Regions from separate parts of the Paenibacillus sp. FSL L8-0663 genome, predicted to be linked through region 1. Evidence: riboswitches for the same ligand, from Rfam matches in the RefSeq annotation. Region 1 holds a riboswitch; each other region holds the start of a gene.
What was found. A riboswitch is a leader RNA that binds a small molecule or an ion and turns the genes downstream of it on or off. The one in region 1 is predicted to bind cyclic di-AMP.

Region 2: it holds a riboswitch for cyclic di-AMP, as region 1 does, so the genes downstream of both, MKY75_RS19905 (TrkH family potassium uptake protein) here and MKY75_RS13135 (3D domain-containing protein) in region 1, are expected to answer to the same signal.
Region 3: it holds a riboswitch for cyclic di-AMP, as region 1 does, so the genes downstream of both, MKY75_RS00540 (C40 family peptidase) here and MKY75_RS13135 (3D domain-containing protein) in region 1, are expected to answer to the same signal.

Annotation. Positions count from the first base shown of each region.
Region 1 covers NZ_JBBOYM010000001.1:3,073,134-3,076,979, reverse strand. Annotated here, with positions in the region: gene MKY75_RS13145 (ABC transporter substrate-binding protein/permease) at 1-1,222, shown strand, start outside; gene MKY75_RS13140 (amino acid ABC transporter ATP-binding protein) at 1,209-1,931, shown strand; cyclic di-AMP (ydaO/yuaA leader) riboswitch at 2,162-2,330, shown strand; gene MKY75_RS13135 (3D domain-containing protein) at 2,337-3,005, shown strand; gene MKY75_RS13130 (polysaccharide deacetylase family protein) at 3,199-3,846, opposite strand, start outside.
Region 2 covers NZ_JBBOYM010000001.1:4,513,301-4,517,146, reverse strand. Annotated here, with positions in the region: gene MKY75_RS19910 (CPBP family intramembrane glutamic endopeptidase) at 1-1,476, opposite strand, end outside; cyclic di-AMP (ydaO/yuaA leader) riboswitch at 1,738-1,891, shown strand; gene MKY75_RS19905 (TrkH family potassium uptake protein) at 2,305-3,645, shown strand; gene MKY75_RS19900 (potassium channel family protein) at 3,664-3,846, shown strand, end outside.
Region 3 covers NZ_JBBOYM010000001.1:133,512-137,357, forward strand. Annotated here, with positions in the region: gene motA (flagellar motor stator protein MotA) at 1-218, opposite strand, end outside; gene MKY75_RS00525 (hypothetical protein) at 406-699, shown strand; gene MKY75_RS00530 (4a-hydroxytetrahydrobiopterin dehydratase) at 817-1,116, shown strand; gene MKY75_RS00535 (GNAT family N-acetyltransferase) at 1,195-1,701, opposite strand; gene MKY75_RS00540 (C40 family peptidase) at 2,004-2,504, opposite strand; cyclic di-AMP (ydaO/yuaA leader) riboswitch at 2,510-2,647, opposite strand; gene MKY75_RS00545 (hypothetical protein) at 2,924-3,751, opposite strand; gene MKY75_RS00550 (M1 family metallopeptidase) at 3,763-3,846, opposite strand, start outside.

The sequences.
Region 1 (3,846 bases):
CCCTGAGGACATGAGTTTTGACTCTTTGCTACCTGCTCTGCAAAGTGGTCGCGTAGACTTGGTACTGTCCGGTATGACACCGACGGATGAGCGTAGAAAAAGCATTGATTTTTCAGATGTATATTATCGCTCCAAGCAAGTCATTATGGTACGCCCAGAGGATAAAGACAAATATCCTACGATGGCTGCTTTGAAAGGCGAGAAGATTGGCGCGCAAAAGGGGAGTATTCAGGAAGAAATTGCTCAAAAAGTACCCAATGCCTCTGTAACCTCACTGGACAAAATATCCGATCTGGTACTCCAGCTGCGGACCCAGCGTATCAACGCTGTTGTGATCGAAGATACGGTTGCTAAAGGCTACACGTTAGATGGGACCGTAACACTTGCCAAAGCGGTACCTGAGGATGCCGGAGCAGAAACTGCTGTAGGTATACGTAAGGGGAACGCAGAATTGCTTGCCTCTGTAAATAAAACGTTGGCTCGCCTGAAAGCGGACGGGTCGATTGAAAAGTTTTCTACAGAAGCGAGTGCACTCTCGGCAGATCGACAGGTTTCTTCTAATAACATCGTAGATATTTTTTGGAAATACCGCAGTCTTTACGCTACGGGTATTGGTTACACTCTGTTGCTGTCTGCACTCGGAGTACTGTTTGGATTTATCATTGGTCTGATCGTATCCTTGCTGCGGATGAGTGGTATACGCATCATTGAGTGGTTAGGTACCACATATGTGGAGATCCTGCGTGGCACACCTATGCTGGTGCAGCTCATGATCATTCACTACGGGATTGCTTTGACGCTGGGTGTCAATTTTACTCCACTCCAGTCCGGTATAATCACATTGTCTCTGAATAGCTCGGCATATCTGGCTGAAATTTTCCGTGCAGGTATCCAGGCAGTAGACCGTGGACAGATGGAGGCTGCACGCTCATTGGGTATGGGACGAGGCAAAGCTATGCGTCACGTCATTTTGCCGCAAGCGTTTAAATCTATTTTACCTGCTATCGGTAATGAGTTTATTACAATTATTAAAGAATCCTCCATTATTTCGACTATTGGTATGGTGGATATTATGTATCAAGCCCAGGTCATTAAGAATATTACCTATGAAGGATTAAGTCCGTTCATAATCACAGCCGCTATTTATTTTGTAATGACATTCAGCTTGTCTAAGCTGCTTGGTTTATGGGAAAGGAAGTTGAGAGCCAGTGATCACCGTTAAACAATTGCGTAAATCGTTCGGCAAGAATGAGATTTTAAAAGGCATTGATATAGATATCGCCAAAGGAGAAGTTGTCGTTATCATCGGTCCCAGCGGTTCGGGGAAGAGTACGTTTTTGCGTTGTATGAATCTGTTAGAACAGCCGACGGATGGGGAGATTTTATTTGAGGGCGAGCCGATTACAGCTCGTGGTCATAATATTAATGTAACCCGGGAAAAAATGGGGATGGTGTTCCAGCATTTTAATCTGTTCCCACACAAAACAGTGTTGCAGAACCTGACGCTTGCACCGACGCAGGTTAGAAAACAGTCAGGTAAGGAAGCGGAAAAAATTGCATTAGAACTCCTGCGTACCGTGGGGCTCGAGGATAAGAAGAATACCTATCCGAACCAGCTATCCGGTGGTCAGAAGCAACGTATTGCGATTGCGCGTGCTTTGGCCATGCAGCCGCACGTAATGCTGTTCGATGAGCCGACTTCTGCATTGGACCCTGAAATGGTTGGAGAGGTTCTGGATGTAATGAAGAAGCTCGCCGAAGGCGGTATGACAATGGTAATTGTAACGCATGAAATGGGCTTTGCCCGCGAGGTAGGCGATCGAATTATCTTTATGGATAACGGTCAAATTGTGGAGCAGGGTGCACCAGACCAGGTATTTGGCACTCCAAGCCATGATCGCACTCGTGATTTTCTTGCCAAAGTATTGTAAGAAAGTACTGATCTAATCATAAAAGAGCTCTCCGTTGACGGAGGGCTTTTCTTTTTTTGTCACCATTTCCCCATACTTTCGTAACAAATATAAATTTCTTGATGACAAAATTGTAACGAGTGTAGTATGATGTTCAGGGTTCCCAACATTTTCATGCGGATAAGGTTACAAAATTGTGATATTATGCAGTAAGCCAAAACTTACCGGGACAGCATGCGGTTAGACAAGCGCTGAAATGCTGGCCCAAACTATGGGAAGTGCGGGGGACGTAACAACGGCAGCCATTCCGATACGTCATAAGACGATGAGGAATATGCCTAGGGGTGAATTGCACGAGCATAGGGCTTCTCCTGAGTCCGAATCCGACAGCTAACTTCGCAGGCATAAAAGAGGAGGTACATATCTTTGAAACATTTAAAACATATTGGTAAAACGATGAAAATTGCGGTGCTTGCCGCAGCTATTGCAGGGTTGGCACAGACAGCTGGAATAGCGGATGCTGCCTCGCTTCACACTGCCAAAGAGGGCGATACCTTCTTTTTGCTTGCTCAGCGTTATGGAGTATCGGTAGACGAGCTAACAAAGGCTAACCCAAACATTGCCTCCAGCAATATATATGCAGGTCTGCAAATTAAGGTGCCTGGCGAAAAAAGTGTAAAGGCAGCTTCGGAATCGAAGCCGCAGCTTCTTACGGAGAAAGCAGCAGCGAATGAGGCGCCAACGATTGAAGCTTGGGGTAAAACATTCAACTATAGCAAAATAGTTGACGTTAAGGCTTCAGCGTATTCTGCCGCAGCCGATGAGAATGGTAAATGGGGCGCAGTGGACTACTACGGCAATCCGCTTAAACTAGGTACAATTGCGGTAGATCCTAACGTCATTCCGATGGGCACGAAAGTACTGGTTACAGGCTACTCCCATCCAGGTTTGCCGGATCATTCTTTTGTAGCTGTCGCTCGCGATCAGGGCAGCGCCATTACAGGAAAGCGGATTGATATCTTTATTCCAGGCAACAAATCATTTGTGAACGACTTTGGATTTCAAAATGTGAAGCTGTACGTTATTGATAAATAGCATTGTACGTATATACAGTTTAATTAAACATAATATATATTATGTAAACATAACGCCTATATCCGTATATATCTAGGTCGGACTCTTATCAGGTCCTATCCGTAAAAAGGCTGTCTTGACGAGCAGAATACTTCTGCTGGTAAGACAGCCTTTTTACGTTGCTTTAGCTTGGACCTCAATTATAAACATACTGTTATTTTCGTTCCGATGTGTGGAGTAGCCGGGGGACTGTCACAAATTTGTAGCCCTTAGCTTTTAGAGAGTGAATTAGACCCGGCAAAGCTTGGATAGTGCCTTGCAAGTTGGAACTTTGACCTCCACCAGCGTGCATTAAAATAATAGAGCCAGGCCCTGTAGCTGGAATCACATTTCGCTGAATTTGTGTTTTACTTAGTCCCTTCCAGTCGAGAGAGTCTACATTCCAGTTGACAATCATGTAGCCATGACGACGTGCCCACTTTATTTGAGGCTCTGTAATTTCACCGTAGGGTGGACGAATCAACTTGGGGCGAAAACCTGCGCTGGCTTGTAAAATACGTTCTGTTTTTGTAATCTGGTTGCGAAAGCGTTCTGGTGTAGCCTTCCTAAAATCCGGATGAGTATAGGAATGATTTCCTATAGCATGGCCTTCACGGATAATACGACGTATAATCCCCGGATGCTTTTCCGCACGGTGACCGACGATGAAAAAGGTGGCTTTGATACCGTTGGCGTGTAATACGTCCAAAACCTGCGGCGTATACCTAGAATCGGGCACATCATCAAAGGTTAAGGCAATTTGGCGGGTGTGTGGGCCGCACATTTTAAAAATGTCCGCATGTTTTTTACGCAACATTGCTAA
Region 2 (3,846 bases), 1.4 Mb from region 1:
AAAACTGAACAGCAAACCAAGAAAAGTCAGCTCAATAGGTCTGGAAATCACTGGATAGATCGGATAAAGTGTATGTCCCAGTGCCCAAATCAGCGTGGTGATCAGACAAGCAACAAAAGTATTTTTCACTATTTTTTTGACCATCGGAATACCAAACAGACGGTAGACAGTCTCTTCACCAATACCTGCCATCCAGGCCATAATCGGCAGTAGCCATGGATAAGCCATATTGTAAGGGGATTGCGTGGCATCTGTGGTGGAGAATGTATTAAATGTGCGCTCCAGTATAAAGAATAAAATGGATTGTACCCCGAGCAAAATAAAGGCCCACAAGTAGCCAACATACATACTGCGAAGCACATACAGCCCGTAGCCCGGCTCTTTCGCACGTGGCCATGCATTCAGTCCAACCTGACGCATAAGTCCGTCACCGCCGACCAAGGAGAAGTAGAGCGCTACAGCCATGACGAAGGTAACACCAATCTGGAAAACCATAAGAAATAGAAGCATGCCCTTACCGCCTGCTTCTGCTTGCAATAAAGGCAGCATGTTCATGGTCCCAGCTATACTAGCAATAAAGTATATAACGGATAGAACAATGCCGCGTACAAATGAAGTATGTCGTCGGGTGAGTGACGCATACACAATGGCAAGTACACCCAGCACAAAGCTAAATAGGGCATAACCCGCATAGGTCATCCAATTCGCCCAAAATGTTTGCTTTTCGATATAATCGGTATAGGATGACGGGGCCGAAAAGCTTTGAGTGAAGGAGCGAACATCACCGTCTTCAAAAGTAAAAGCCAGTGTAAGTACCGAGGCGCCAATTTTTTTATCGTCTACGGTATACTTTAATCCGCCTTCTTGTTCAGTGGTCGCGAGCTTCAAGTCCGACGGCTTAAAGCCAAAGCGCTTCACCCATACAGCGGCCGCCTGCTCCTTGGCTTCAAGCGTCATGCCGTCCTCAGCCACACGTACAAGCCTGTTACGTGCTTGTTCATCCGTAGAAATATCAGCCTGCGTGTAATTGGTGCTGGAGGTGATCCGTTTAAAACTAACGACCTTCCCAGTGGATAAATCTACATGAATTTGCAGCTTGCTCTTCGCTGAGGATTCAGGCAGATCGACCCGAAAGGTTTCGTAAGGGTAATTTTTCTTCCATGTACGGTCGTACTGTTGAAGCAGTTTTTCTCTAGATAAATAACCGTACAAATCTGTTTCGGCCTGATAGGTTACCAGAGGCTCCTCTGGCTGTGATTCAGTATATCCCAGCTCGGAGCGGGCGAAGTCCAATGCGTGTATGACCGCTTCTTGTTTGCTGATGACCTTTGCATTCATTACTGATTCTGGACTCGGATTGCTAAGCGAGGGAATAAGCAATTGAAAGATAAAAAAGCAAATCAGGCCAATCCCGCCCAGCAAGCCTAATTTTTTGAAGTTGGCCGTGAGCACGACCGGTTTCCCGATAGGATTCATGAGTTTCCTCCTTAATCTGTAAATAAGAACATCCATTAAAGATATCATACTGCACAGGTTCCCGCCAACAGACCAGCGATATTCATGAAAATAGAGTGAAAGCACTTTAAAGTTCCAATAAAATAAGATAAGCTGCGATTAAACGATGCCCATTCGCAAAATAAAGCCAATTTCACGTTTTTTCGACGAAATCGGTTTTGTGATCTGGATATAGAAGGATTATAATCTTGAGGCAATGCCTATAAAATACATAGGTAATGATATACAGTTGAGCCGAATTTCTATGGGAAAACGGGGGAACCATGTTACTGGGGTGAATTTTACAGCCGATCACTGGTGGATCGGAAGTGTAAATAGGGCATACTGTGCTGCCCGAATCCGTCAGCTAACCTCGTAGGCTATGAGCAGGAACCAAGTCAGGCACTCGGTTTTCCGGTGTCTTTTTTTGTGTGTATAAAAGTGTTTGGATTGGTTAGATAGACCGCTGCGGGTGCAGATTATTCTTCCGATTGCTGTTATCCCCGGATTTTTTGATTGTATACCCCCTTTAATGGTTAAAATCCGGAGATAAAGGCAAACGCTTCGCTTCTTCAGAACAATTCTGCCCCCTTCGCTACTGCCCGCCAATAGCACAGGGGACCGAGTAGTGCTTGACATGCATTCTTCCTGTATTCAGGGAATGCTAATTATAGTTAACTAAGGTTTGGAAAAATCAAAAAATTCAGGGGCAACGACGATCGGAAGATCAAATGGAACGCGTAGCAAGCTTACACCGTATTAAATCACTGTTTTTATAGTTTTAAGAATTAGGAGAGAAGTGATGAATAGATGAATCCCAATGCAAGCTGGCTCCGGCTTTCTCCACCGCAGATATTCGTTGCGGGCTTTGCCATTATCATTCTAATAGGTAGTTTATTGTTAATGCTGCCGATCTCCAATACAACAGGAAAGCCACTTGCGTTTGTAGACGCTTTGTTTACTGCCGCTTCCGCGACCTGTGTTACAGGGCTTGTCGTAAAGGATACGGGGACCTTTTTTACAACCTTTGGTCAAGTTGTTATCGTGGCGCTCATTCAGATCGGCGGTCTGGGCTTTATGACCATGGCTACCTTAATCGCGCTGGTGTTCAAACGTCGGATTTCCTTGCGGGAGCGACTCATTTTACAGGAAGCGATGAATCAGACCTCTGTCGAAGGAATTGTCGGATTGATCCGTAAGGTGCTGTTGTACTCGCTGGTCATTGAGGGCATATGTGCTGTAATATTTGCGATTCGCTGGTCGTTTGATATGCCTGTAGGCAGGGCGATTTATTTTGGGATTTGGCATGCCATCTCCATGTTTAACAATGCTGGTTTTGACTTATTCGGGCACTTTCGCAGCCTAACAGGTTATGTATATGATCCGATTGTTAATTTTACAGCCATGTTTTTGATTATTTCAGGCGGCATTGGTTTTGTAGTGATGTCGGACCTGGCAGAATATCGCAAGCGTAAGAGACTGTCCTTGCATACCAAGGTGGTACTCAGCATGACGGGCGCTCTGATTGTAGTCGGCACGCTCGTGATTTTTGTGTTTGAGTTTACGAATCCAAAGACTCTTGGCTCGCTTGATTGGGGTGGTAAACTGCTGGGATCTTTATTCCAGTCTGTTACTCCCCGTACCGCAGGTGCCAATACACTGGACATTGCAGGCTTGCGGCAGGCTACGCAGTTTTTTATCATCATACTCATGTTTATCGGGGCTTCTCCTGGCTCCACTGGAGGCGGGATTAAGACCACAACATTCGCGCTGCTCATTGGAGCAGTGATTTCGATGCTGCGGGGGCGGGAAGATATTGTGCTGTTCAGGTATCGACTTGCGCAGGGACGAATTTACAAGGCTTTGACCATTACACTGCTGGGGCTGCTGTTCGTGATCGGGGTGACGATGATTTTGTCAGCAACCGAAGATCATCATTTTCTGATGATCTTGTTCGAGACGGTGTCTGCGTTTGGTACGGTGGGGCTGTCGATGGGGCTTACACCTGATTTGACAGTCATAGGCAAGCTGGTGATTACCCTGACGATGTTTGCAGGTAGACTGGGGCCACTCACGCTAGCTTATGCACTGGGGCCGAAAAAGGGTAAAGAATTATATCGTCATCCGGAAGGTAAAATGATTATAGGATAAGGGAGTTTTCGAGTAGACATGAAAACGCAGCAGTTTGTAGTTATTGGCTTGGGGCGGTTTGGCTCAAGCCTAGCTTTGCAATTGGTGGATATGGGGTGCGAGGTGCTAGGCATTGACCGGAATGAGGATGTTGTGGACAGTATGAGTGAGATGTTGACACATACTGTCGTGGCGGACGCTACCGATGAAGACTCATTGCGA
Region 3 (3,846 bases), 2.9 Mb from region 1:
AGTTTTTGTTCGGTGAAAATAACCTTGAACAGCTTCGGAATCCGTTTGATTTCTGCCATCGGGAAGGCCATAAATATACTCGCTGCCGTTCCGACGAAAATAATCATGTAAGCAGCGGGATTATTGACCAGATTGACGACCGGAGCGCCTTTTAAGATCATCCCGACGACCAGTGACAAAATCCCGAGCACAAGTCCAATAATGGTTGAAATTTGCATGATACACCTCATCCATGAGAATAGATTTTGAATCCTTTCATGCCGCCGGGGTCGTCCTTGCCCCAAGCGCGTCATTACAAGACGGATTATAGTATTTATCGACAAAACTCTCTTTTTTGTTAAGTGCGAATTTCCGGTATAATAAGGTGATTATGTATTGAATGGCGGAACCATTGGAGGAAATGGCATGGGAGTAAAGCATGGACGTGAGTATGAACAAATTTTGAACGATTTGACAGAGGCTGTGGGGCGCATCCCAGATAGCTATGAATTTTTTGAGATGGAAGCAGAAGATTGGGACAGGCTGGACCCGGCGGGACGTCAGGAAGTCAATGAAGCTTTGGCAGAAGACTTATTTTATGCACTGGGTACAGAGCCCACAATCACTGTAGGGAGTGGCGTTGTGATCTATGAGCCGGAGCAGCATCGTATCTATGTACTGATTGGGGACGAGGAGCTGACGTCAGTCCCTTTGATTTGAGGTCCGTCTTATGGATTTATCAACGGGGCCGTGGTAATATGTACACCAATATATCGTAGTTTTGGCCGTATTTAAGCGGTCGAAAGGCTTCCGTATAAACGGGGAGGAGTTCGTAACATGCCTTTTACACAAGAAGAGATTGAAGCACATCTGGAGAAACTGGAGGGCTGGGAGCTGGAGGAAGGACGTTGGATCGTTCGGAAATATAATTTTTCCAGTTTTATGAAAGGGATTGCATTCGTGGATGAAGTTGCCGCTATATCTGAAGCATTCAATCATCATCCATTTATTACGATTGATTACAAGACCGTGACTCTGCGTTTGACCTCTTGGGACGATGGCGGTATTATGGCCGTGGATATTAAGGAAGCCCAACAATATAATGAAGCTTTTGAAAAAATGCGTAGCAGTCATTGAGCTTGTAATGTTCTGTCGTATGATGATAAAAGCGCCTTCGCTATACAACATCGTGGTTGTATGCCGAAGGCGCTTTTATCATAGAACCTGGGTTGGGTGGTCTGGACGATATACCATACAATAAAACGGTTTTTTGCCATCGGGAGTCTGGCGTTCATAGGTATCTGTAAGCTCAAATCCAGCCGCCTTGTAGGCCCGAATAGCACGCCCATTCCAAGTGAGCACCTCTAGATCAATTTCATTCTTCGGGTTGCGTCGTTGGGCTTCCTCTGCAATGGCACGGACAAAATCTGATCCTTTGCCATGTCCGCATCTGTCAGGGTGCATTCCAAGACCTAGCCGGGTCACACCGATCATAGGAAAATATTGAGCAAATCCTGTCAGCTTGTTCTCTTCATCCAGTACGGCAACATATTGCTCTTGGCGAAGCGTGGGACTCCCAAATTCGACTTCAAGCGCCTTCATTTGTTCCCAGGGGAGCCAACCGTATATGTTATAAGGTGGATCATAGCGCCACTCACAGATTGCAGCCGCTTGATGCTCGTCCATCGGTACGATCCGATAGTTGGATATTGAGGCCGGCATGTGTTCCATCCTCCTTTTACAGGTGCTTCAATCATTAACAACAGATTGTAGACAAGTTGCAGGGGAATAGCAAGCGTGTTTATTTTATACCCAAGACGGGTATACATTCAATAAGAAGGAATTACTGCTCATATGCTCCCCCAGCGGTGACGGTAAAACCGACGATGTTCGCTAAAATTGAAACCTTTTGAGGTGTCAGTTCGTCAGTAAAGATAATCATTGCTGATGTTGTGGACATAAAAAGCCGCAATTCGATTCCGGCAGAATCAAATTGCGGCTAGAGTTAGCTTGCTGTGCGTTAGTTATTCTACGTTGTCGTCATCAGGAATATCTGAAGCTACAGAATGGTAAGCGTCTGTGCTCATAATTCTTTTTGCACCGACATAGCGGTTAGCGTAATAATTTTCGTTCAGTGAGCTAACTACTACACCACGTGAAGTCGAGGAGTGGGCAAATTTCCCTTCACCTACGAAGATACCTACATGGGAAATGCCTCTTCCTGTGGTGTTGAAGAACACCAGGTCCCCAGGCCTCATTTCATCGCGGGATACAGAAGATCCCATTTTGAATTGTGATCCAGATTGATGCGGAAGTTTAATTCCCAGTTTGTTGAATACATACATTGTGAAGCCGGAGCAATCGAATCCCTCGAGTGTAGTGCCTCCGCTTCTGTAGTTCGTTCCTTTGGCATCTTGGATGACCTGGTCCATCTTGGAGTCTGCAAATGCACTGCCGCCACCGAATGTAAAAGATGTAAAGGCAATGGCAAGACTCATAGCTGCGATCGTTAGCTTCTTCTTCAAAAAAAATATACCCCTTCCAATGCCTGCGAGGTTAGCTTAAGGATTCGGTAGAAGGTTCCCCTATGACCACTCTGTTGCGAGATCAATTCACCCAAACTGGTTCCCCCGCTTCCTAGGTGCCAGGAATTAGGCTTTACTTAAGATGTGCACCTTGGAGAGCAGTATTCACAATAACGATATTTTTGAGATAAAGGTTACAATAAAGATTACAAAGTTGTTACTATCAGTTCACTGCGATTATTGTAACAAAGTCGGCTGGCTTTGGCAAATGTTTCATTGCAAAAAGTTACAAAAAAAATCTGCTCCTAATGTCCCAGGAACAGATCTTGTTAACAGTATTCAGTTATGTGCCGTTTGCGCGGTTATGCATAAAGTTTTTTCGACAGACGGAAATGAAGTGATTAACATAAAGGAAGGGCTTAGCTTCTACTGGAGATATCGGTATGCCATAGTCTGTACTGCGAACTGATATGCCACAGCCTGACCAGACTAGTAACAAAATGATACGATTGTTGGAGAATGAGCGCGAGCATGCCAGTCCAAATCATTGCCACGGTGCCAAATAGACCGAAGACCAACAGCACACAAGCACCGAGCAAAAGGGATATACCGACAGCTGGGAGAAGCTGGCGAAAGAAGGCGAGCAGGGACGATAGTATGGCGTGACCACCGACAGTGCCTAGTTGCATATACAGGATGCACTGCCGAATGAACCATCCGTATGCCATCCATCCCATGGCATAGGGCAACAAGTGCAGCAGGTAAGAGGGAGATTGAAGCGTACCTGCTACAATAGGGTAGAGTCTCGGTACTACCCAAAAGGCGGGAATCAGCAGCAGTCCCAACTCGATGATGTAATACAACAGCGACGACATGCCATGGCGTTTCATACCTTTGAAAAAGGACAGGCTTTGCGGCTCAGTCGCATCGGTATGCAGGCTTTGATATATTCCGGCTCTAATGAAGGGAGTGATTAGTATGCGTAGTACAGTCGCCCCTAGTAGTATCCACAAATACACATGTACTTCCCGGCTGTCCATCAGAGCAATCTGGCTCTCCATCCAAAACAAGGTCTGTCCCAGCTCGTTTTGACCCTGATCAGGATAACGGAGCAATAGCGGGATAACGGCAGACTGCACCAGTCGATAGAGAAACACCCCCCACAGTAGTCGATACAGAAATAAAATGATAACGATATAGAATCGTATGCGCACCAGCGCCCAGCCCTCTTTTATAACAGTCCGCATCTATAGACACCTCACCATGACAGACTTCCAAGCAGTGTCTCCAACAGCTTGGTTACACTTATACTCCAACGGGTTTGTTGCTTTTCGTCCAATTC